One region of the Pseudoduganella sp. SL102 genome, then DNA from elsewhere that is predicted to be linked to it. Evidence: riboswitches for the same ligand, from Rfam matches in the RefSeq annotation. Region 1 holds a riboswitch; the other holds the start of a gene.
What was found. Region 1 has a riboswitch for thiamine pyrophosphate ahead of thiC (phosphomethylpyrimidine synthase ThiC). Riboswitches for the same ligand answer to the same signal wherever they lie in the genome.
Positions count from the first base shown of each region.

Region 2: linked by a shared signal. The riboswitch ahead of OU994_RS24000 (TonB-dependent siderophore receptor) and the one ahead of thiC (phosphomethylpyrimidine synthase ThiC) in region 1 are both predicted to bind thiamine pyrophosphate.

Region 1 covers NZ_CP115554.1:1,427,675-1,437,509, reverse strand. Annotated here, with positions in the region: gene thiE (thiamine phosphate synthase) at 1-567, opposite strand, end outside; gene OU994_RS06110 (hydroxymethylpyrimidine/phosphomethylpyrimidine kinase) at 600-1,403, opposite strand; gene OU994_RS06105 (thiazole synthase) at 1,440-2,231, opposite strand; gene thiS (sulfur carrier protein ThiS) at 2,248-2,448, opposite strand; gene thiC (phosphomethylpyrimidine synthase ThiC) at 2,589-4,469, opposite strand; TPP riboswitch at 4,534-4,640, opposite strand; gene OU994_RS06090 (hypothetical protein) at 4,738-5,418, shown strand; gene OU994_RS06085 (PAS domain-containing methyl-accepting chemotaxis protein) at 5,637-7,247, shown strand; gene OU994_RS06080 (valine--tRNA ligase) at 7,587-9,835, shown strand, end outside.
Region 2 covers NZ_CP115554.1:5,685,557-5,695,391, forward strand. Annotated here, with positions in the region: gene OU994_RS23980 (RNA polymerase sigma factor) at 1-1,046, shown strand, start outside; gene OU994_RS23985 (GFA family protein) at 1,053-1,469, opposite strand; gene OU994_RS23990 (Imm26 family immunity protein) at 1,540-2,034, opposite strand; gene OU994_RS23995 (hypothetical protein) at 2,059-2,367, opposite strand; TPP riboswitch at 2,491-2,594, shown strand; gene OU994_RS24000 (TonB-dependent siderophore receptor) at 2,684-4,789, shown strand; gene OU994_RS24005 (ATP-binding protein) at 4,913-5,428, opposite strand; gene pnuC (nicotinamide riboside transporter PnuC) at 5,425-6,048, opposite strand; gene OU994_RS24015 (S9 family peptidase) at 6,177-8,126, shown strand; gene OU994_RS24020 (DUF1810 domain-containing protein) at 8,173-8,592, shown strand; gene OU994_RS24025 (S46 family peptidase) at 8,643-9,835, opposite strand, start outside.

The DNA.
Region 1 (9,835 bases):
GTCCGGCGCGCCGTACACGCTGCTGATCGCCGCCACCATGTGGGCGCCGCGGGCCACCAGTGGCGCGGCGTTTTCCGGCGTCATGCCGCCGATGACCACGCAGGGCACGCGAACGGCGGCGCGCGCATCGTCGACGATCGAGGGCGGCGTCGTTACCGCGTAGCGCTTCACGCGCGACGGATAAAAGCCGCCGAACGCCACGTAGCTGGCGCCGGCCCGTTCCGCATCGACCGCGAGCTGCAGGTCGCCGTAGCAGGAGGCGCCGACGATCTTTCCGGGCCCGACGCTGTCGCGCGCCTGCGCCACCGAGATGTCGGTGCCGCCCACGTGCACGCCGTCGGCATCGAGCTCCAGGGCCAGTTCCACGTGGTCGTTGACGATGAACGGCACGCCGTGGCGGCGGCACAGCGCCAGCAGCGCGGTGGCCTGCCCGCGCCGCAGTTCCGGGCCGGCCGTCTTGTGCCGGTATTGCAGCAGCGCCACGCCGGCGCCCAGCGCCGCCTCGGTGCGGGCCAGCAGCGCGGCAGTGTCGTCCCAGTCGGGCGTGACGAGATAAAGTCCCTGCATGAAAGTTCTCCTGTAATGGGTCCTGGGGACACCTAGCGCAACGGTATGCGCTGGCCGGCGGCGATCGCATACGACGCCTCCAGCGTGCGGTGGGTATAGGCCTGGGCGCGGGCCAGTGCCTGCGCCACCGAGCAGCCCTGCGCCAGCAGCGCGGCCACGGCGGCGGCCAGCGTGCAGCCGCTGCCATGGAAGCCGCCGTCGAGCCGCGGCCAGTGCCAGTTCTGCTGCCTTGCCGGGCCCAGCCAGCGGTTGACGACGGTATCGCCGCCGCCATGGCCGCCCGTCACGAGCACGTGCTCGCAGCCGGCCTGCCGCAGGACCTGCGCATGCGCCAGCTCCGCCACGTCGCTCCCCGGCGGCGGAATATGCTGCTGGTGCGCCTTTGCCAGCGCGGCCGCCTCGGGGCCGTTCGGCGTGATCACGGTGGTCAGCGGCAGCAGCGGCGCCAGCGCGGCGATCGCGTTGCCCCGCCCCAGCCGGTCGCCATGGCCGCTGGCCAGTACCGGATCGAGCACCACCGGCAGTCCCGGGTGTTCTTCGCGCAAGCCGGCAATCACGCGGGCGATCGCCTGCGCATTCTCGGCGCTGCCGGGAATGCCGATCTTGACGGCCGCGATGGGAAAGGCGGCGGCCACCGCCAGCGCCTGGCGCATCACCACGTCGTGCTCGACCGGCAGCACTTCGTGGACCCGGTTGTTGTCCTGTACCGTCAGCGCCGTGATCACGGGCAGCGGATGGGCATCGAGCGCCGCCACGGCGCCGATGTCGGCCGCTATGCCGGCGCCGCCCGACGGATCGGCGCCGGCGAAGACCAGCACGCAGGGACGCTGGCTCATGGCCGCGCTTTCATGGCCGCTTTCATGGCCGCTCCATCACGCCAGCCGGCCAGCCATCGGCGAGGATGGCGACGCCGCGAACTTGCGCGGCATGCGGCCGGCCAGGTACGCGTCGCGCCCCGCCTCCACCGCCAGCCGCATGGCGCGCGCCATCCGCACCGGGTCGCGCGCCGCCGCGATGGCCGTGTTCATCAGCACGCCGTCGCAGCCCAGTTCCATCGCGATCGCCGCATCCGACGCGGTGCCCACGCCGGCATCGACCAGCACCGGCACGCTGGCCTGCTCGATGATCAGCGACAGGTTCCAGGGATTGAGGATGCCCATGCCGGAGCCGATCAGCGATGCCAGCGGCATCACGGCCACGCAGCCGATGTCTTCCAGCATGCGCGCCTGGATCGGATCGTCGCTGCAGTAGACCATCACGTCGAAGCCGTCCTTCACGAGCTCCCGGGCCGCTACCAGCGTCTCGGGCATGTTGGGGAACAGCGTTCTTTCGTCGCCCAGCACCTCGAGCTTGACGAGCTTGTGGCCATCGAGCAGCTCGCGCGCCAGTTGCAGCGTGTAGACGGCATCCTTGGCCGTGTAGCAGCCGGCCGTGTTGGGCAGGATGGTGAATTCCGAAGGCGGTACCACGTCCAGCAGGTTCGGCGCGTGCGGATCCTGGCCGATGTTGACGCGGCGGATCGCCACGGTGATGATTTCCGCGCCCGCCGCCAGGGTGGCGGCACGGGTCTGGTCGAGGTCGCGGTACTTGCCGCTGCCTACCAGCAGCCGCGAGCGGTATTGCCTGCCGGCGATGGTCAGCAGGTCTTCATCGTTCGTTTGCATTGTCTGTCTCCTTTGTTCATCCACCGCCGATGGCGCGGACGATATCCACACGGTCTTGCGCGCGCAGCGCCACCTCGGCCCAGCGCTGCCGCGGCACGACACTGCGGTTGACCGCCAGCGCCAGCGCCTGCCCTTCCAGCTCCAGCGCCGCCACCAGCTCCGCCAGCGTCTGCCCCGGCGGCAAGGCACGGGGCGCGCCGTTCAATACGATTTCCATAGTTCACCCCAACTGTTGTAAAAACCTTGGGGACTGTCCCCCTGGGAGGGACTGTCCCTGTTGCTGGTTTGAGTGTTGTAAAAAACCTGGGGACTGTCCCCCCTGAGGGGACTGTCCCTGTTGTTGGTTTGCGACGCTGTTCAGGCCTTCTGGTACAGCTGGCTGCCCGTCTTCACGAACTCGATGGCTTTTTCCTGCATGCCGCTGGCGGCGTATTCGCGCACTTCCTGGGTGATCTTCATCGAGCAGAAGTGCGGGCCGCACATCGAGCAGAAGTGCGCCACCTTCGACGATTCCTTGGGCAGCGTTTCGTCGTGGAACGAGCGGGCGCGGTCCGGGTCGAGGCCCAGGTTGAACTGGTCCTCCCAGCGGAATTCAAAGCGCGCCTTCGACAGCGCGTTGTCGCGGATCTGCGCGCCCGGGTGGCCCTTGGCCAGGTCGGCGGCATGGGCGGCGATCTTGTAGGTGATCATGCCTTCCTTGACGTCGTCCTTGTTCGGCAAGCCCAGGTGTTCCTTCGGCGTCACGTAGCACAGCATCGCGGTGCCGTACCAGCCGATCTGCGCGGCGCCGATGCCGGAGGTGATGTGGTCGTAGCCCGGGGCGATGTCGGTGGTGAGCGGGCCGAGCGTGTAGAACGGCGCCTCGCCGCATTGCTCCAGCTGCAGGTCCATGTTTTCCTTGATCAGCTGCATCGGCACGTGGCCGGGGCCTTCGATCATCACCTGCACGTCGTGCTTCCAGGCGATCTGCGTGAGTTCGCCCAGCGTCCGGAGTTCGCCCAGCTGGGCCTCGTCGTTGGCGTCGTAGATCGAGCCGGGGCGCAGGCCGTCGCCCAGGCTGAACGACACGTCGTACGCCTTCATGATCTGGCAGATGTCTTCGAAGTGCGTGTACAGGAAGTTTTCCTTGTGGTGCGCCAGGCACCATTTGGCCATGATCGAACCGCCGCGCGAGACGATGCCGGTGAGCCGGTTCGCCGTCAGCGGCACATAGCGCAGCAGCACGCCGGCGTGGATCGTGAAGTAGTCGACGCCCTGCTCGGCCTGCTCGATCAGCGTGTCGCGGAAGATTTCCCACGTCAGGTCCTCGGCCTTGCCGTTGACCTTTTCCAGCGCCTGGTAGATCGGCACCGTGCCGATCGGCACCGGGCTGTTGCGCACGATCCATTCGCGCGTTTCATGGATATGCTTGCCGGTGGACAGGTCCATCACCGTGTCGCCGCCCCAGCGGATCGCCCACGTCATCTTTTCCACTTCCTCGCCGATCGACGACGTGACGGCGGAGTTGCCGATGTTGGCATTGACCTTCACGAGGAAATTGCGGCCGATGATCATCGGCTCCAGTTCCGGGTGGTTGATGTTGGCGGGGATGATCGCGCGGCCGCGGGCGATTTCCTCGCGCACGAATTCGGCCGTGATTTCCTGCGGGATGGCGGCGCCGAACGACTCGCCGCGGTGCTGCCGGCCCAGCAGTTCCGCCATCCTCGTGCCCAGCGGCCCGGCTTCCCGCATCGCCGCGAGGTATTCGCGCCGGCGCATGTTTTCGCGGATCGCTACGTATTCCATCTCGGGCGTGACGATGCCGCGCCGCGCGTAGTGCATCTGCGTCACGCAGGCGCCGGCTTTGGCGCAGCGCGGCAGGCGGTGCAGGTTGAAGCGCAGCGCTTCCAGCGACGCATCGGCCAGGCGGGCCTTGCCGTAGTCCGAGGTCGGGCCGGCCAGTTCCTCGGTATCGCCGCGGGCGGCGATCCAGTCCGCGCGCACCGGCGCCAGGCCGGCACGGATGTCGATCGAGACGTCCGGATCCGTGTACGGGCCGGAGGTGTCGTACACCGTCACGGGCGGATTGACTTCATGGCCGAACGAGGCGGACGTGTCGGCCTGGCTGATTTCGCGCATCGGCACGCGGATGTCCGGCCGGCTGCCGGTCACGTAGATCTTGCGGGAATTGGGCAGCGGCGCGATGGCGGCGCTGTCGACTTCGGCCGTACTGGCCAGAAACTTCTGGTGGGCGTTCAAACAATGGCTCCTTTGGGCAGGAGCCAGCAAAGGAGATGAGGACGAGCGCACCCGGGCGGCTGGGTACAGGATCCTTAAGCTTCCCTTCGCTGGCATTATCCAGATCAGGTTCGGAGGGTATTTCTCACCCGTGCACGGCTGTAACCGCGCGCAGGACCCCTAGCGTTTTGCCGCCTTCGATGAAGGCAGCGCCGCCATTATAGACACGAACCGTGCCTTTACTGCAAGCACCAGCGCCTATAATCGGTATCTCGACGAAAGGATAACGATGCACAAGTGGGTAGCCGCCGCGCTGGCGGCATCGATCACCGTGGGACTGGCGCCGGCATTCGCGGCACCGGACGATGCCTCATCGCGCACGGCCACGCCAGCCGAACAGGAGTCGTTCTTCGACTGGTACGGCGCGCGCCACGCCGGCCGCGGCCTGCTGCGCCCGCAATTCAACGTGATCCGCGAAGAAGGAAAACGCGGCAAGCGGGGCAAGCGCCGTGTCACCGCCATCGTCGACGGCCCGGCGCAGCGCGCCGTACTGCCGCTGTGCCGCCAGCCGCGCGCCGTGTACGAATACGATCCGCGTGCCAGCAAGGAAACGCGCTGGAGCGAATCGGGCCCGCCGCAGACGCTGGTCTGGATCCACCACGCCCCGCAGTGCGGCGCCCAGCCCGATACGCCGGTGCGGCTGTTCCAGCCGCTGGCGGAGATGGATATCCTGATGCTGCTCCAGCAATATCCATCCATCCTGGGCAGCGCCCGCCTGCTCATGGCGGGCAACACGTCCTGCGCGCCATCGCGTTCGCGCGGCTACCGGCTCACTGGCCTCGACCGTGGCAAGGATGGCTTGCCCGTGCTGGTGTTCGCCAGCGACATCGCCGGCGAAGCGCGCGTCTCGGTGCGCCGCACGCGCAACGAGCTGCTGCCGTGGAGCGTGGCCTGTTCCGGCGCGCGCTGACGGCACGGGCACATTCCAGACCACCAGGAGTGTTGCTCATAGGATACATTTCCCTGTTCTTCGCCATCCTTCTCTGCTAAGCTTGCATCCGACTTCCGACGGCCCCACCCCAGCCGTTACCGATGCCCACGGCATCGCCGACCCGTCTCCCAGCCAGTGCGACGCATCCGGATGCCCGGCATCCATTGTCAGAAGATCCAACAAGAAAGCGAGCGAACATGCGGACCAACCTGCCCGTTACCGGCCATGAAGTCCTTCTCGAGGAAGGCAAGACCATCGTTTCCACGACGGACCTGCAAGGCAACATCACCTACGCGAACCCGTACTTCATCAGTATTTCCGGTTTCACCGAGGCAGAGCTGATCGGCGCCCCGCAAAACATCCTGCGCCACCCGGACATGCCGGCGGAGGCGTTCGCCGACATGTGGCGTGCGATCCGCCGCGGCCACCCGTGGACCGGCATGGTCAAGAACCGCTGCAAGAACGGCGACTTCTACTGGGTGCTGGCCAACGTCACGCCGGTGGTCGAGAACGGCAAGCCGGTCGGCTACATGTCGGTGCGCACGCGGCCCAGCCGCGACATGGTCGCCGAGGCAGGCAAGGCCTATGCGGCCTTCAAGGATGGCAAGGCGCAGGGCCTGCGCATCAGCCGCGGCAAGGTGGTGGCGGACGGCCTGCTGCAGCGCCTGGGTGCGCGCCTGCGCCTGTCGCTGCCGGCCCGGCTGGCGATGGCCGGCGTGCTGCCGGCGATGGTGCTGGCGGCCTGCGCGGCAAGTCTCTTTGGCAACGGCGGCAACGGCAGCAATGCGCTGGCCACGATCGCCTCCCTGGCGGCAGTGGCTTCGCTGTACCTGGCCTGGACGCTGCACGGCGCGATCACCGCGCCGCTGCGCACGGCCACCCGCCTGGCGCAGCAGATGGCCGGCGGCGACCTGACCGCCAGCTTCGACGCGGCACGCGACGACGAAGCGGGCGAACTGCTGGCCGCGCTGCGCCAGATGAGCATCAACCTGCGCAGCATCATCGGCGACGTGCGCAGCAACTTCGAGCAGATCGAACAGGCCACCAGCGAAATCGCCACCGGCAACATGGACCTGTCGGGCCGCACCGAATCGCAGGCATCGAGCCTGCAGGAGACGGCGGCCAGCATGGAACAGCTCAATTCCACCGTGCGGCAAAGCGCCACCAACGTGGCCGATGCCGACCGGCTCGCCGAGCGCGCCTCGGAAATGGCCGGCCAGGGGGGCGACGTGGTATCGCAGGTGGTCGCCACGATGGAAGGCATCAGCGCCTCGTCGCACCGGGTGCTCGACATCATCGGCATCATCGACGGGATCGCCTTCCAGACCAATATCCTGGCCCTGAACGCGGCCGTCGAAGCGGCCCGCGCGGGCGAACAGGGCCGCGGCTTCGCGGTGGTGGCATCCGAAGTGCGCGCGCTGGCCCAGCGTTCCGCCGCCGCCGCCAGGGAAATCAAGACGCTGATCGACCAGTCGATCGACAAGGTGGATGCCGGCACGCAGCTGACCGGCAGCGCCGGCACCATCATGGCCGAGGTGATCGCCTCCGTGGCGCAGGTGAAGCAGGTAATGAACGAGATCTCCAACACGGCGACCGAACAGAGCCTCGGCATCGGCCAGGTCAACGAAGCGGTGGCGTCGATCGACGACATCACGCAGCAAAATGCCGCGCTGGTCGAACAGGCCGCGGCGGCGGCCGGTGAACTGGTCGAGCAGACGCGCTGCGTGGCGCAGGCGATCGCCGTGTTCAAGGTGCAGGCCGGCGCCGCCGCCGGCACGCGGCGCAATCTCCAGCGCCTGCCTTCCTGATCAGCCGGGCGGCACGCCGGCGCACACCGGCTTGAGCGCGCCGGCAAGCGCCGCCACGATGCCGTCCATCGCGGCGTTCAGCACCGCCACATGGTTTGCCGCGCCGCCCCGCGCCAACCTGACTCATATGGCCGCGCAGTGACGCGGCAACCCGCCCCCGAACAAAAACGCATTCCCGCAACATTGCAGTGACTCCCGGGATTGGGATCGGCGATGCTGCATGGATTGCCAGGACCCGGCTTCATCCCTCCCCTCATCCCTCCCCTCATCCATCCCGCATCCCTACCCGCATCCCTCCCTTATAATGGTCGTTTTCGCCAAAATCACATATCCCGGATCATGGAATTAGCCAAGTCTTTCGAGCCTGCCGACATTGAACAGTTCTGGCGCAGCGAATGGGAGAAGCGCGGTTACTACGCCGCTTCGATGGATCTCTCGCAGCCCTCCTTCAGCATCCAGCTGCCACCGCCGAACGTGACGGGCACGCTGCACATGGGCCATGCGTTCAACCAGACGATCATGGATGGCCTGACCCGCTACCACCGCATGCTGGGCCATAACACGGCCTGGATCCCGGGTACCGACCACGCCGGCATCGCCACGCAGATCGTGGTGGAGCGCCAGCTCGACGCGCAGAAGATTTCGCGCCATGACCTGGGCCGCGAAAAGTTCGTGGAAAAGGTCTGGGAGTGGAAAGAAAAATCCGGCTCGACGATCACCGGCCAGATGCGCCGCCTGGGCACCTCGCCGGACTGGAACCGCGAATACTTCACGATGGACGAGCCGCGCTCGAAGATCGTTTCCGAAGTGTTCGTGCGCCTGTTCGAACAGGGCCTGATCTATCGCGGCAAGCGCCTGGTGAACTGGGATCCGGTGCTGGGCACTGCCGTCTCCGACCTGGAAGTGGTGTCGGAAGAAGAAGACGGCTCGATGTGGTACATCAAGTATCCGCTGGCCGACGGCAGCGGTTCGCTGACGGTGGCGACCACGCGTCCCGAAACGATGCTGGGCGACGTGGCCGTGGCCGTCGACCCGACCGACGAGCGCTATGAAGCGCTGGTGGGCAAGCTGCTCAAGCTGCCGCTGACCGATCGCGAAATCCCCGTCATCGCCGACTCCTACGTGGACAAGGCGTTCGGTACCGGCTGCGTGAAGATCACGCCGGCACACGACTTCAACGACTACGCGGTCGGCCAGCGCCACAACCTGGAGATGCTGTCGATCCTGACGCTGGACGCGAAGATCACCGACGATGCGCCGCAAGCCTACCGTGGCCTGGACCGCTTCGCCGCCCGCAAGCAGATCGTCGCCGACCTGGAAGCGCAGGGCTTGCTGGAACAGGTCAAGCCGCACAAGCTGATGGTGCCGCGCGGCGACCGTACCGGCGTGGTCATCGAACCGATGCTGACGGACCAGTGGTTCGTGGCGATGAGCAAGCCGGCCCCGGAAGGCACCTTCAATCCTGGCAAGTCGATCACCGACGTGGCGCTGGAAAAGGTCGCCTCGGGCGAGATCAAGTTCGTGCCGGAGAACTGGACCACGACGTACAACCAGTGGCTGAACAACATCCAGGACTGGTGCATCTCGCGCCAGCTGTGGTGGGGCCACCAGATCCCGGCTTGGTACGACGAAGCGGGCAACATCTTCGTTGCGCGCACCGAAGATGAGGCGCTGGCCAAACAGCAGGCCGCCGGCGGCACGGGCGCGCTGCGCCGCGACAGCGACGTGCTCGACACGTGGTTCTCGTCCGCGCTGGTGCCGTTCTCCACGCTGGGCTGGCCCGAGGAAACGCCCGACCTGAAGGCGTTCCTGCCCTCCTCCGTCCTGGTGACGGGCTTCGACATCATCTTCTTCTGGGTCGCCCGGATGGTGATGATGACCGCCCACTTCACCGGCAAGGTACCGTTCGAGACCGTGTACGTGCACGGCCTGGTGCGCGACTCGCAGGGCCAGAAGATGTCGAAGTCGAAGGGCAACACGCTCGACCCGATCGACCTGATCGACGGCATCGGCGTCGACGAACTGGTGGCCAAGCGCACCACGGGCCTGATGAATCCGCGCGCGGCCGAGAAGATCGAGAAGGCCACGCGCAAGGAATTCCCCGAAGGGATCGCGGCCTACGGCACCGATGCGGTGCGCTTCACGATGGCCAGCTACGCCTCGCTGGGCCGCAACATCAACTTCGACCTGGGCCGCGCCGAGGGCTACCGCAACTTCTGCAACAAGCTGTGGAACGCTACTCGTTTTGTGCTGATGAATACCGAGGGCAAGGATTGCAGCGCCAGCGATGCCGACCTGTCGCCGGCCGACAAGTGGATCGTCTCGCTGCTCAACCGCACCGAGCAGGAAGTGGCCAAGGGCTTTGCCGACTACCGCTTCGACAACATCGCCACCGCAATTTATAAATTCGTGTGGGACGAGTACTGCGACTGGTACCTGGAGCTGGCCAAGGTGCAGGTCCAGCAAGGTACCGAAGGCCAGCAGCGCGCCACCCGCAACACGCTGCTGCGCGTGCTGGAAGTGGTGCTGCGCCTGGCGCATCCGATCATTCCTTTCGTGACCGAACAGCTGTGGCAGACCGTGGCTCC
Region 2 (9,835 bases), 3.2 Mb from region 1:
AGCTCACCTATGAAATCGAAAGCCTGCTCGAGGATGCCGCGCACAACCAGGAGCAGGCGCTGGACCGGGCGCTGGACGACCGCATCGGCGACGACCTGCTGCGCCTCGTCTTCATCGCCTGCCACCCGGTGCTGCCGACCGAAGGCCGGGTGGCGCTCACCTTGCGGCTGCTGGGCGGCCTGACGACGGATGAAATCGCGCGCGCCTTCCTGGTGCCCGAGCCCACGGTGGCGCAGCGCATCGTGCGGGCCAAGCGCACGCTGGCGGAAGCACGCGTGCCGTTCGAGGTGCCCGTGGGGCAGGAACTGGTCCAGCGGCTGTCTTCCGTCCTGCAAGTGATCTACCTGATCTACAACGAAGGCTATTCGGCCAGCGCCGGCACCGACTGGATGCGGCCCGCGCTGTGCGACGAGGCGCTGCGCCTGGGCCGCATCCTGGCTGGCCTGGCGCCCCACGAACCGGAAGTGCATGGCCTGGTGGCGCTGATGGAAATCCAGTCGTCGCGCGCCCGCGCCCGCCTGGCGCCGGATGGCTCGCCGGTGCTGTTGCTCGACCAGGACCGCGCGCGCTGGGACCAGTTGCTGATCCGCCGCGGCCTCGCCGCCCTGGAGCGTGCCAGCCAGCCCGGTAAAAGCCTGGGACCGTACGGGCTGCAGGCCGCGATCGCCGCCTGCCATGCGCGTGCCCGCAAGGCGGCCGACACGGACTGGGAACGCATCGCCGCGCTGTATGACGGCCTGGCCCAGCTGGCGCCGTCGCCGGTGGTGGAGCTGAACCGGGCGGTAGCGGTGGCGATGGCCTTCGGCCCCGCCGCCGGCCTCGAAGTAGCCGACACGCTGGTCGACGAACCGGCGCTGCGCAACTACCACTTGCTGCCCAGCGTGCGCGGCGACTTCCTGTTCAAGCTGGGCCGGCTGGACGAGGCGCGCGCCGAATTCCTGCGCGCCGCCGAACTGACGCAGAACGAACGCGAACGCACGCTGCTGGTGTCGCGCGCGGCGGCTTGTCCGGTGCTGGCGGCGAACGCCGGTCGGGACGCTGGATGAGCGCCCTTACGATGGGATGTCGCGCACGCTTTCGCCGCGCGTGCGCAGGTAGCGTGGCAGGGTATCGGCCAGCTGCAGCCAGCGCAGGTGGCTCTGCATATAGGTATGGTCACCGGGCGGCACCAGCTCCGGGTCGTCCAGGCTGGCCGTGGTGACATCGAGTTCGCCCGGGCAGCGCGCATCCTCGAAGGTGACCTGGGTGCCGCAACCGGCACAGAAGCCCCGCTGCACGCCGGCGCTCGACGCATAGTAAGCCAGGCTGCCGGCCGTGAAATGCAGGCCGGCGCGGGGCACTGAAAACCATGCCACGCACGGCGCGCCGCTGGCGCGGCGGCACATGGTGCAGTGGCACAGCGTGCTGTTGAACGGTTCGGCCGTGACCAGGTAGCGCACGGCACCGCAGAAGCAGCCTCCCTGGTGCATCGCCCTCTCCTTCCAGGCCGTGTTCCAGCCTCTTGTTCCAGCCCTGTTCCAGCCCTGTCCTGAAGCTGTCCTAGCCCTGTACTGGCCCTGTTCCGGCGCTGTCCTGGTCCTGTTCGAGCAGCTTGGTCAACAGCAGCTCGGTGGAGCCGTAGCCGTACAGCGAATCGCTTTCCAGGCCCGCCGTTTCATACGGCACCGATACTTCGCGCTCCGGCTTGGCGGGATCGTCCGCATAGGTGGCCTGCCAGGCGCGCTTCAGCGCGTCCGAACGGCGGATGAACACCGGCACCGGCCAGTCGTTGCGTTCGAAATGCCCGGCTTCGCCCAGCACCGGCCAGCGGCCGTTGGCCAGCGCCATGTCGCCGGTGCGGATCGCCTTGACGGCGTCGCCCGCCTTCAGGCCCTGCACATCGGCCAGCGTGGGCATGGTGGCCCGTTTCGGTCCGAACAGATAGGCCAGCATGATCTTCCCCTGGGGCGACATGCGGGCAACGAGCCCGGCCGCGTAGCCGCCGTTAATCAGCGGAACGGCAAACCAGCTTCCTTCGTGGTACGGCTGCTTCATTCGATTCTCATTATGTGGACTGCCTTACATGTTCTCGTCGTAGCGGTATTGGGCCGCGATCGGGCCGGCCTTGAACAGCGCATCGCGCAATTCCTTGTCCAGCTTCGGGTCGCGCCGGCGCGCCCACTCGATCAGCATGGCCACGTGCTTGCGGGCACTGTCGCGCTGGCTGGCCAGCACGAGCTTCAGTTCCGGGTCGGTGCAGGCCGCGCAACGCTGGTTCGCCATGTCCAGCGCGCCCAGCCGGTCGATCAGCGACGTCAGCGCGCGATGCATGTCGAGCACCTGGGCATCCAGGCTCTCGCGGTTTTCAACGACATGTTCCTGCGTCATGGCGCCCTCCTGTCGGCGTGGCATGGAAAACCGGTATTGTCGGTCGGAGTCCATGTTTCCACAAGTATAACAATGGCGCCGGACGGATGGCGCACGACATTGCATTCAAATGTGATAAGCTTCCGCCTTCGCTAGGGGTCCTGGGCATGCTTGCATGATCCGGGTGAGAGATACCCTTCGTACCTGATCTGGATAATGCCAGCGAAGGAAAGCGCAGTACGGTGCTCGTCACTCTCCCCCTCGGAGCCGGTCGCAGCACTTCCCGGGTGTGCTCCTCGCTGGTTCGATAACGAACGAGAACGACAACAGCACCTCGATGAACAAGACCACTTTCGCCGTATCCGCCGCCGCGCTGGCCATCGCGCAGGCTTTCCCCGCACTTGCCCAGCAGGGCACGACCGGCACCAGCGAACCCGCGATGACGGAAATCGTCATCACCGCGGTGCGCGGGACCGCGGAAAGCGCTTCCGTCGCCGGCTTCTCGGAACGGCCCCTGCTGCTGACGCCCGCCTCCGTCAGCGTGATCACGCGCGAGCAGATGCAGGCGCTGAACATCCGCTCCACCACGGACGCGGCGCGCTACGATGCCAGCATCAGCGACGCCTACAACGCGGTCGGCTACGCCGAACAGTTCTCGATCCGCGGCTTCAAGCTGGACAATGCGAACAGCTACCGCAAGGATGGCCTGGCGATTTCGGCGGATACCCAGATCCCGCTGGAAAACAAGGAGCGCTTCGAAGTGCAGAAGGGCCTGGCCGGCATCACGGCAGGCATCGCGGCACCGGGTGGCGTGGTGAACTACGTGACGAAACGCCCCACCAGCACCACGCTGCGCTCGGTGCTGTTCGAAGTGAGCGAACGGGGCAGCCTGCTGGGCACCGTCGACCTGGGCGGCCGCTTCGAGGACCGCCGCTTCGGCTACCGCATCAACCTGGCCGGCGAACGGCTGCGCTCCTACGTGGATGGCGCGGATGGCCGGCGCAGCTTCGTTTCCGGCGCATTCGACTGGCAGATTTCCCCGCAGGCCCTGCTGCAGGTCGATGCCGACTACCAGAAGAAATCGCAGGTGTCGGCGCCCGGCTTCCAGCTGATCGATAACGTCTCGCTGCCGGCGGTGGATCCCGCCACGCTGCTGAACGACCAGCCATGGAGCTACCCGGTGGCCACCGAAAGCATGAACTTCGGCGCGCGCTTCCAGTACCAGCTGGCGCCGGACTGGAAGCTGGAAGTGAAGGCGAACCGCCACGTGTTCAAGCGCGACGACTACACCGCCTTCCCGTACGGCTGCTCGGCCCAGGAACTGTACCCGGGCTTCTGCGGCAATGGCGACTACGATGTGTACGACTACCGCAGCCTGGGCGAACAGAAGAAGCCGCTGGCCGCGCAGGCCATGCTGCAGGGCCGCTTCGCCACCGGCACGCTGTCGCACGAGCTGTCCACCGGCTTCGCCTACTACGGCAACAAGGAAAGCTGGGGCGAGGATGTCTACGAGTATGCCGGCACCAGCAACATCTACCATCCGGTGGTGGTGCCGCCGCGCAGCGACCTGTCGACCGGCCCCGCATCCGTGCAGCGCAAGGACAACGAACGCGCCCTGTTCGTGCAGGACATCGTGAACCTCACCGGCGAACTGGCGCTCCATGCCGGCGCGCGCTACGTGAAACTGAAGCGCGACGAAGCCGGCGTGGCACCGAGCAGCGCCAACTTCTGGCTGCCGAACGTGTCGCTGGTGTACAGCCCGCGCAGCGACGTGGCGCTGTATGCCAGCTACGCGCGCGGCCTGCAGCACGGCGGCATCGCGCCGCTACAGACTGTCAACGAAAACCGCGCGCTGGCGCCGTCGACGTCGAAGCAGGTGGAGATCGGCGCCAAGGCGCTGTTCGGCGGCATCAGCTATGCCGCCGCGCTGTTCCAGATCGAGAAAGGCCTGGAATACATCGATGCCACCAACACCTTCGTGCGCAATGGCGAGGCGCAGCACCGCGGCGTCGAGTTCTCGGCACAGGGCAAGGCCACGCGCGAGCTGACGGTCGGCGCCTCGCTGGCCGCCTTGAGCACGAAACAGGGCGGCACCGGCCAGGCCATCTACGACGGCAAGCGCGTGACGAACGTGCCGGCCATCCGCTCCACCGTCTTCGCCGAGTACGCCCTGTCGCCGGCATTCAAGGTGAACGGCGACTGGCAGTTCGCCGGCAAGAAGGCGTTCGACGAAGAGAACCGGGTATTCGTGCCGAAGTACCACCTGCTGAACCTGGGCACTTCCTACGTGACGCGCGTGAACGGCATGCCGCTGATGCTGCGCGCGCAGGTGCGCAACGCGCTCGACAAATTCTACTGGCGCGACGTGACGCCGGACCTGGGCGGCTACCTGATACCCGGCCTGGGCCGCACGTTCCGGGTATCGGCGCAGCTGGACTTCTGACGGCTCCCCCGTCTGAGCTCGTGTCAGCGTGGCATTGCAGGGCCTTCAAGGAGCACCGCTCCTTGCCTGCCATGCGGTGACGCCTTGCAAGGCGTCACTCCTTCCAGGCACCATGACACGGGCTCAGGCGCTGCCAAGCACCTCTTCCACCTGCCGCAGCCGCTGCGCCAGCGGTCCGCTGATGCGCACGTGGGCGATCGCGCGGGCGGCCAGTTCCTCCGACAGGATCGCGTTCACGGCCGCACTCTGGTCTTCCGGCTCGCGCTGCAGGCCGTCCGGCTTCCACGGCATGTCCGGCGCGCAGACGAACGTGACGTCGTAGCCGCGCGCGGCCACCAGCGCCGCCAGGCGCGGGTCGATGCGGCCGAAGTAGTGGCGGCTGTACACGGCCGTCATCAGCGGCGTGGTGTCGCAGAACAGGAAGCGGCTGGCCCGCGCCATGGCGAGGTCTTCGCGCGCGGCCTGGGTTTCGGCGATATGCAGCTGGTCGGCTTCGACCGGCACGCGCTGGCGCTGTTCGACGAACTCGCGCAGGTATTCGGGCACCCACACATCGCGATAGTGCCCGGCCAGGGCCTGGGCCAGCGTGGTCTTGCCGGATGAAGCGCTGCCGACGATCGCGATGCGCATCGTCCTCATCGCAGCACCATCGCTTCGCTGGCGCGCTGTTCGGCCAGCATCGACTTGCGCCACGCCAGCAGGCCGATCGCCGCCATCGCCACGAACAGCCCGTACAGCAGCGCGGTCAGCATCAGGCCCTTGTGCACGTAAAGCGCCACGTACAGCACGTCGACGATGATCCACACGTGCCAGTTCTCCAGTTTTTTCCGCGACAGCAGCAACTGGCCCACCAGGCTGCCGGCCGTGAGGAAGCCGTCCGCGAACGGCACGTCGGTATCGGTGAACGTCATCAGGAACCACGCCAGCGCGGCGAATCCCGCGAGCCAGCCCAGCGCCGCGGCCGCCCTGCCCCGCCACGCCAGCTGCGTGACCGGCAGCCGCGCATGCGTGTCGTCGCCGTGCAGCCACTGGTACCAGCCCCACACCGAGACGGTGATGAACACCAGCTGCAAGCCCATGTCGCCATACAGCTTCGCCTGGAAGAACACCACGCCGTACAGCGCGGAAGACAGGATCGCGAACAGCCATGCCCAGTGGTTCTGGCGGATGTTCAGCCAGACGGTGGCGATCGACAGCACAAAGGACAGCAGTTCGAGCGGCGTGGTGGACAGGCCGAGCAGGTTGAGGGTTTCGTTCATGAGGCAGCGCTCTGGAGGACGGCGGATTATGCCATGGGGGTGGGAGATGAACCAGCGGCGCCGCTGCTCGCTGTTGCAATTGTGAAAATTCTATATAACAACTATAATTTCCGCAAAATAAGGAACCCATGACTTGCCTGCCCGCTCTCCTCGCCCTGCTGCCGTTCGCGGCGATTGCCGCAACGCCAGCGGTGTCGACACCGCTGCCCATCGAGACCTTCATCGGCGCAGAACCATCTGCCGCACCGCGGATATCACCGGACGGAAAACATCTCGCGGCAGCCACGACGACGGTGCACGATGGCCGCAAAGTCGATGCGCTGGGTATCTATCGTTTGCCCGAGCTCACCGTCGAGAGCCTGATGCCGATGAAGGCGCCGCTGTTACCCCTGCAGTACGCGTGGGTTGGCAATACCAGGCTGGTCGTGGCCCAGGGCAGCCGCAAAGGTTCGCGCGGCGCCGTCCATTCGGCAGGCGAAGTGCTCGCGGTGAATCACGACGGCAAGAAGCAGCAGTATATCTACGGCTACGAGCGGCTGCGTGCCGTCCCTGGCGGCGGCAACGAAGATCATGGGTCGGCTTACATTGCCGACGGGCTGCCGGCACGGAACAACCGCATCCTGCTCGGATCGGTATTGTGGGAAGTCGGCGCGACCGACCTGATCGATGTCGACACATTCAATGGCGCACGCAGGACGCTGACGCGGGTCGACCAGGCCCATGCGATCTTCGTACGGCAGAACGACGGATTTGCGCGTTTCGCACATGGCCGGACCGAGGGTGGCGGCTTCAAGCTGTTCCGCCGCGAAAATACCGAGGCGCCCTGGCTGCCGGTAGCCGCGGCGCGAACTGGCACGCAATTGACACCGGTGGCGTTTTCCAGCGACGACAGCGAATTTTTCGCCCTCCACTCGGCGGACGGGGGACCGGCAGCGCTGATCGCCGAAAACGTCGCTACCGGCCAGCGGCGCGTACTGGCGTCGGACCCGACCGGATCCATCACCGGCCTGATGTGGGGAAGCCGGCGTACGCAGCCGTTCGCGGCATTGGCCACGACCGGCATTCCGGTGGTTCGCTACCTCGCCCCGGATACCGACCCCGATGTGATGCTGCATCGCGACCTGTCCCGGCAGTTTCCCGGCGCAGTGGTCGAATTCACCGATGCTTCCGACGATGGCGGCCTCCTGCTGTTTTCCGTGCGCAGCGACCGTGACCCGGGCGCTTACTACCTGTACGACCGCAAGGCCAACACCGCTGCCATGCTGTTCGAGAAAATGGCTGCGGTGGATCCGGAACGCATGGCGCCACGCCTGCCGATCACGTTCCCCGCCAGGGATGGGCTGCCGATCCATGGTTTCCTGACGATGCCGCCCCACCCCGCCGGCACGAAACTTCCCCTGGTGGTAATACCGCATGACGGCCCGTATGGCCAGAAGGATGACTGGTTCTTCGACGCGGATGCCCAGTTCCTGGCCAGCCGGGGCTACGCCACGTTGCAGGTCAATTTCCGCGGTTCGGCAGGCCGCGGCGAATCGTTCCGCAAGGCGGCGTTCGGGGAGTGGCGTGGCCAGGTGATCGACGACCTGGCCGACGGCGTTCGCTGGGCCACGCGTCAACACGACATCGACGGCAAACGGATGTGCGTGTTCGGCACCGGGTTCGGGGCCTTCGTCGCCATGACATTCGCGTCCCGGGAGCCCGGCGTGTTCAAGTGCGTCGTCGGCTACTCCGGCATCTACGACCTTGCCGCCTACCAGAAGAACAACCTGCTGCAGGACGTCGGCTCTCCCGAACACGTCAGGCGATTCGTCGCCGGCGACCGCTCGGCGATCGACCAGCTCGCGCCGGCATCGCATGCGCAGTCGATCACGGCAAAGGTGTTGCTGATCCACGGCGGCAAGGACGACGTCGCGGCGGACAGTCATGCGGTGCGCCTGCGCGACGCGCTGGAGAAGGCCGGGCGGGCACCGGAATGGTATCTCGAACCTGCCGAAGGCCATGGTTTTACCGACGAACGCCATCAGGTCGAGGTCTACCGCCGCCTCGAAGCCTTCCTGGCGAGGAACATCGGCAAATGAACGCGGCGATCGGCGATATACTGCCAATTCGCTCCGGAGACCGCGCATGCCATTCGACCTCGCCCGCTTCATCACCGCCCAGGACCGCGTCTACCACGACGTGGTGCGCGAGTTGCGCGCAGGACGCAAGACAAGCCACTGGATGTGGTTCATCTTCCCGCAGCTGAAGGAACTGGGCCGCTCGGACACCGCGCAGTTCTACGGCATCGCCTCGATCGACGAGGCGCGTGCCTATCTCGATCATCCGGTACTGGGCGCCAGGCTGCACGAATGCACGCGGCTCGTCAACGCCCATGCGGGCACGCCGGCCGATGTCATCCTGGGGCACGTCGATGCGCTGAAATTCCGTTCGTCGATGACGCTGTTTTCCAGCGCGGCTCCCGGCGAAGCCTGCTTCGCCACGGCGCTGGCGGCGTTCTACGACGGCAAGCCGGACCAGGCCACGCTGGGCCTGCTGGACGCATGAAAAAAGCCGCCACCCTCGCGGATGGCGGCCTGCCCTGAGCGCCGCGGCGCTTACCTGCGCGGATTCGTCTTCGGATACCTGATCGTCATTTCCTTCAGCAGGTTGTCGGCACCGTCGACCTCCTTCATCACCCACAGCATGTAGCGCACGTCGAGGTGGATCGCGCGCGTGATGGCGGTGTCGAAGTACCAGTCCTTGGTGATCGATTCATACGTGGAATCGAAGTTCAGCCCGATCAGTTCGCCGCGCTTGTTGACGATCGCCGAACCGGAGTTGCCGCCGGTGGTGTCGGCGCTGGACAGGAAGTTCACCGGCACGGTGCCCAGCACCGGGTCCTTGAACTGGCCGTAGCGCTTCGCCTTCACCGCGTCCAGCAGTGCCTGCGGCGCGTTGAACGGATCCTTGCCGGTGTGCTTCTCGACGATGCCTTCCACCGTGGTGAACGGACCCTTGGTCAGGCCATCCTTCGGCGAGTACGAATCCACGGTACCGTAGGTGACGCGCAAGGTCGAATTGGCATCCGGGTACACCGGCTTGCCCTGCGACTTCTTCCACGCGATCACGGCGCTCATATATTGCGGGATCACCTTTTCCAGGTTGCCTTCCGATTCCTTCGAGCGCTCTTCCAGCGCCAGCGCGAACGCGTGCATCTTCACGGCCAGCTGCATGAACGGGTCATCCGACCGTTCCAGCGTGGCGGCATCGGCATCGAGCAATGCCAGGCGGGTCTTCGTGTCGCCCAGCTTGCTCTTCCGGTACAGCGCCGGCACGTCGGCCACGGCGGGCAGCAGCGCATCCAGGCCTTGCGGATGGAACGGCGCTGCCAGCTTCGCGTAGCGCTGCAGGCCGGCGGTGAAGCGGGCCTGGTCCACGCTGTCCACGTACGACTGCTCCAGGCGCGCCAGCCGGGCCTTGATCATCGCCAGGTCGCGGTCCTGGTAGCCGGATTCGCGCTGCGCATCGGGCTTCCTGCGCTCCAGCGCCAGGCGGTACAGGGTGCGGGCCGACCTGAACAGGTCGGAGTTGGTGGCCACGTTCCAGCCGAAGGTCTGCTGTTCCAGCGCCATGTCGGCGGCGATCGCCGCATCCAGCTCCGGCAGCATCGACGCCGACACGTTCGCCTGCCTTCCATACCAGGCGCGGAATTCGGCATCCTGCACGTCCTTGATGGCGGCGATGTCCTTGCGCGCGAAGCCATCGAGCAGGCCCTGCGTCTTCTTCATGCGATTGTTGATCGATTTCG